2 regions of the Microbacterium sp. SORGH_AS_0428 genome follow, and region 2 is predicted to be linked to the other one. Evidence: riboswitches for the same ligand, from Rfam matches in the RefSeq annotation. Region 2 holds a riboswitch; the other holds the start of a gene.
The links. Region 2 has a riboswitch for thiamine pyrophosphate ahead of QE374_RS07245 (ECF transporter S component). Riboswitches for the same ligand answer to the same signal wherever they lie in the genome.
Positions count from the first base shown of each region.

Region 1: another riboswitch for thiamine pyrophosphate. It lies ahead of thiM (hydroxyethylthiazole kinase); the one in region 2 lies ahead of QE374_RS07245 (ECF transporter S component).

Region 1 is NZ_JAVIZT010000001.1:663,233-665,682, forward strand. Features, by position in the region: gene thiE (thiamine phosphate synthase) at 1-589, opposite strand, end outside; gene thiM (hydroxyethylthiazole kinase) at 586-1,395, opposite strand; TPP riboswitch at 1,387-1,478, opposite strand; gene QE374_RS03345 (NADPH-dependent F420 reductase) at 1,670-2,248, shown strand; gene erm (23S ribosomal RNA methyltransferase Erm) at 2,312-2,450, opposite strand, start outside.
Region 2 is NZ_JAVIZT010000001.1:1,545,006-1,547,455, reverse strand. Features, by position in the region: gene QE374_RS07250 (D-alanyl-D-alanine carboxypeptidase) at 1-1,394, opposite strand, end outside; TPP riboswitch at 1,432-1,542, shown strand; gene QE374_RS07245 (ECF transporter S component) at 1,535-2,173, shown strand; gene QE374_RS07240 (ATP-binding cassette domain-containing protein) at 2,170-2,450, shown strand, end outside.

The sequences.
Region 1 (2,450 bases), 880 kb from region 2:
CGCAGATCGCAGAGACGACGGCCGCGCCCGCGGCGCCGGCTCGACGCAGCGGACCCAGGTCGGCCGCCGAGACTCCGCCGATCGCCACCGCCGGCAGCGCGCTCGCCGCGACGAGCCGCGCGAACCGCTCATGGTCCAACGGTGGCGGCGCATCGCGCTTCGTGGCGGTCGCGTGAAGCGCACCGATGCCGACGTAGTCCACGGCGCCGCCGCCGGATGCGGCGGCGAGCTGCTCGGGAGTGGCGGCGCTGAGACCAAGGATCGCGTCTTCGCCGATCAGTGCGCGCACCGCCTCCGGCGGAAGATCGGTCTGTCCCACGTGCACTCCCGACACGCGCACCCCCGCCGCACGGGCGGCGAGGAAGACGTCGACGCGGTCGTTGACGAACAGCGCGACGCCGTCGGGCAGCACGGCCGACACCCTCGTCACCGTGTCGAGGAAATGGCGCGCGGAAGCGTCCTTCTCGCGCAGCTGCACCGCCGTGACACCGTTCGCCGTCGCCTGGCGCACCACGTCGACGATGTCGTGGCCCGCCGCCGCGGCGATGCCCGCGTCCGTCACGAGGTACAGCGACAGGTCCGCGTTCACGCGATCACCGCCCGGCTCCGCAGCGTGTCGGTGTCGAGGCCGGCGAGCGCGTCGAGGAACGCGACGGCGAAGCCACCCGGTCCCGTGGCACGCTCCGCGGCGACCTCGGCGGCGACGTTGTAGACCGTGACCGCGGCGATCACCGCCGCGAGACGGTCCTCGTCGACGCCGGCGAACGCGGCCATGACGGCGCCGAGGGCGCATCCGCCACCGGTGACGCGCGTCAGCAACGCGTCGCCGTTGCCGAGCCGCACCTCGCGGGCACCGTCCGTGACCACGTCGACCGCGCCGGAGACGGCGACGATCGCACCGGTGGCCTGTGCGATGCGCCGGGCGGCGGCGACCGCATCCTCCACGCCGTCCGTCGCGTCGACTCCGCGTCCACCGGCGCCCGAGCCGTCCAGCGCGATGATCTCGGATGCGTTGCCGCGCACGACCGCGGGACCCGCGGCGGCGAGCTCGGCGGCGAGCGCGGTGCGCACCGGAAGCACGCCGATCGCCACCGGGTCGAGTACCCAGGGAGTGCCCGCGTCGCGCGCGGCCGCGACGGCCTCGCGCATCGCCTCACGCTGCTCGGAGCCGGGTGTGCCGAGATTGACCAGGACCCCCGAGGCGAGGCGCGCGAACGGTCCGGCCTCCTCCGGGATGTCGACCATCGCGGGCGCGGCTCCGAGGGCGAGAAGGACGTTGGCGGTGAAGCCCGTGACCACCGCGTTGGTCAGACACTGCACGAGCGGGCCGCGTTCGCGCACCGCCCCCCAGGCCTGGATGGTGGATTCGATCAGGTTCTCTGGCGCGCGCGTCATGTGCGACATCCCTCCGCTCGTACTGACGAGATCAGGTTCGACGGGTGTGATCTCAGCCCCGTGGGGCACCCCGTGTCGTGTGTGTGGGTTCAGGTTAGCGGACGGCCGGGCACGTGACCCCCGGTCGGCACGGGACGACGTGGTGCATCTGCCGCCTCACGTGCAGGTCTGCGCCGCGGAGTCGATCGAGCGCGTATGAATGCCGCGGAGACGGTTGCGGCCGCGGCCGGATGGGACGATCGTCGGTGCCGTAGGTGCGAGGAAAGGACATCTCATGACGGAGTTCAGCATCATCGGCACTGGCAACATGGCCAACGCGATCGGCGGCGTGCTCGCGGACGGCGGAAGCAGTGTGACGTATATCGCCAAGGATCAGATCGGCGCCGCCCCGCTCTCCGGCGAGGTGGTCGTGTTGGCCGTGCCCTACCCCGCTGTGGCGAGCATCCTCGACGCCTATGGCGCTCAGCTCGACGGCAAGGTCGTGGTCGACATCAGCAACCCGCTCGACTTCGACACCTTCGACTCGCTCACCGTCCCCGCCGGCAGCTCGGCCGCCGCCGAGATCCAGGCGAAGCTGCCGGATGCGCGTGTTCTCAAGGCGTTCAACACGACGTTCGCCGGCACGCTCGCCTCCAAGAAGATCGGCGACCAGACGACGACCGTCCTCATCGCGGGCGACGACGCCGCAGCGAAGCAGACCCTGTCCTCTGCCGTCGAGGCCGGCGGTGTGGGTGCGATCGACGCCGGCTCGCTGTCGCGCGCGCACGAGCTCGAGGCCTTGGGCTTCCTGCAGCTCACCCTCGCCGCCGGGGAGAAGGTCAGCTGGACCGGGGGCTTCGCCCTCGTGCGCTGAATCGAGCACCCCGCACCGCACTCTCGACGATATGAGACGGTGCGGGGTACGGTCCGATCCGCGTCAGGCGCGAGCGACCTCCCGCCACAGCCGCGCCCACTCCTGCGCGTTCAGGTCGCGGGGCAGGGCGTCCGGGCGGATGCCGGCCGAATCGAGTCGACCCCGCGCCGCGGGCCGCGGCATCCGCGCGGCGGCGGCAAGG
Region 2 (2,450 bases):
GAACCGTTCCACAGCACCACATCGGCGTCGGCCGCGGTCACGATCGGAACGGTCGCACCCCACCTCGTCTCCACCCGCCCGACGGTCGTGCCGGCCGCTACCGAGGGCGTGAGCTGCAGCTCCTGCTCGACCTGGGCGAAGAGGGCGCGCGTCGCCGCATCCCGCGTCTCGACGTCGGGCTGGCCGAGCGTCGCAGCGTAGATCCGCACGGTGGTGTCGCCGATCGTCACGTCCTTCGCCGCGAGCAGGTTGTAGGCGTCGAGGGTGCCGGTCTTGAGACCGACGACGCCGGGATCGGCGAGCAGGTTGTTCGTGTTCTCGACGAGCCCCGCGCCGGGAAGCTCCACGGCGGGCGTGCGCACGATCTCGGCGATGACGGGGTCGGTCAGCGCACGCTCGGCGACCTGGAGCAGCGCCTCGGGGGTGGCCGTGTTCTCGGCCTCGATGCCCGCGGGGCCGGCGATCGTGATGCCGGAGATGCCGTGCGTGGCGAGCCAATCGTTGGCGGCGCGCGCGTACACGGTGTTGTTGGGCCAGATGGTGTCGGCGAGGCGATCGGCGTAGTTGTTCGCGGAGCCCATGAGCATGCCCTGCAGCATCTGGTACTCGGTGAGTGTTCCCCCCACCGGGACGTTCAGCGCCGACTCGCCGTTGCGGCGGTACGACCAGTAGCTGCTCTCATCCGCCGCGCTGAACGCGAACTCCTGCCCCTGTTCACCGGGGCCGAGGGGCATCTGGTCGAGCACGACCATCGCCGTCACGACCTTCGTGATGCTGGCGATCGAACGGGCATCGGTGCTGGAGGCGATGGGCGAGCCCACGCCGTCCACGACGACCGCGGCACTGCCCTCGCCGGGCCACGCTCCGACGGCCGCCGCCGCGGGTGCCGCCTCGACGGCTGACGCCTGCACCGTCGGGGCGATCGCGTGCAGCGGCCAGAGCAGCGTCGTGCCGCAGTACGCCACGATCACGGCGATGATCAGTGCGACCGGAACCAGGACCCCGGGACGCCACGGAGTGCGGCGAGGGGCACGCGCGAGCAGATCCGCAGCGACGGGGGTGAACGAGGCGGTGCCCGCGGCCTCGAGCTGGGGAGCCGTCCGGGATGCGTGCGTGACGGTGTCCTCGTCGACCCAGCTCAGCGCCGTGGTCACCGGCGGCACGACGACCGGAACGGATGCGGCCGGATCCTGTGCGGGCGCGGCGTCATCGGTCGTGTCGTCGAAGCTCGCAGCGGCGATGCGGGCGGGGGTGGATGCGGCATCCGCCGGCACGGCGGGCACCTCGATCTCGAGATCGCCGGTCGGCAGGGGGGCGTCATCGACGTGCGGCTCGTCGGGGCCGCCGCGGCGCAGCGAACGCCGAGTGGGCGGGGTCGGGCCAGTCACGGTCACCCGCCTACGGTAGCGCGAGCCGCGGGTCTATACTCGGCACGTCAACCACGGGAGTCCGGTGAGCCGGGCTGAGAGGAAGCGGATCCACGCTTCGACCGTCGAACCTGATCCGGATCATGCCGGCGCAGGAAGGAGCATCAATGCACACGTCCACGTCCACATCCGCTCGTCCTTCCCTCACCTCCCGGTGGCGGTGGCGGGTCGTCGACATCGTCGTCGCCAGCGTGATCGGTGTCGCCGCCGGAGTCATCTTCTGGGTCTGGGGGCAGGCCTGGACGCCGCTGAGCACGGCACTCGCGTTCCTGCCGGGGCTCGAGGGGCTGCTGGCCGGCGGCTGGCTGTTCGCCGGCGTGCTCACGGGCCTCATCATCCGCAAGCCGGGCGCGGCGCTGTACGGGGAGATCGTCGCCGCCGTCGTCTCGATGGCGCTCGGCACGCAGTGGGGCTTCACGACCTTCATCTGGGGCGTCGTGCAGGGCGTGGGAGCCGAACTCGGCTTCGCACTGTTCGCCTACGCGAACTACCGGCTCTGGGTCGCTCTCGTCTCGGGTGCCCTCACGGGACTGGCCGTGGCCCTGCTCGACACCAACTTCTCCTCCATCGCCGCGTACGACGCAGGCCCCCGCGCGATCTACTTCGTCTCGGCGATCGTCTCGGGCGTCCTCATCGCAGGGCTCGTCTCGTGGCTCATCGCCCGCGCGCTCGCCGCAACGGGAGCACTCGACCGGTTCGCCTCCGGACGCCAGGCGCGCATCGTCGAAGCCGCCGACGCGGCGTGACGCGCGGCGCACGGGTCGTCGCCCGCGGGTGGGGGTGGCGGCACGCGGGCCGCAGGCGCTGGGCCGTCGCCGACATCGATCTCACGATCGAGCCCGGTGAGCGGGTGCTGCTGCTGGGAGCGAGCGGCGCCGGCAAGTCGACGCTGCTGCGCGCCTTCGCCGGCGTGCTGGGCGGCGACGAGGACGGCGAGGCCGCGGGGGAGCTGACCGTCGACGGCCAGCCCCCCGCATCCGTCCGCGGCGTCGCAGGCATGGTGCTGCAGGATCCCGACGCGCA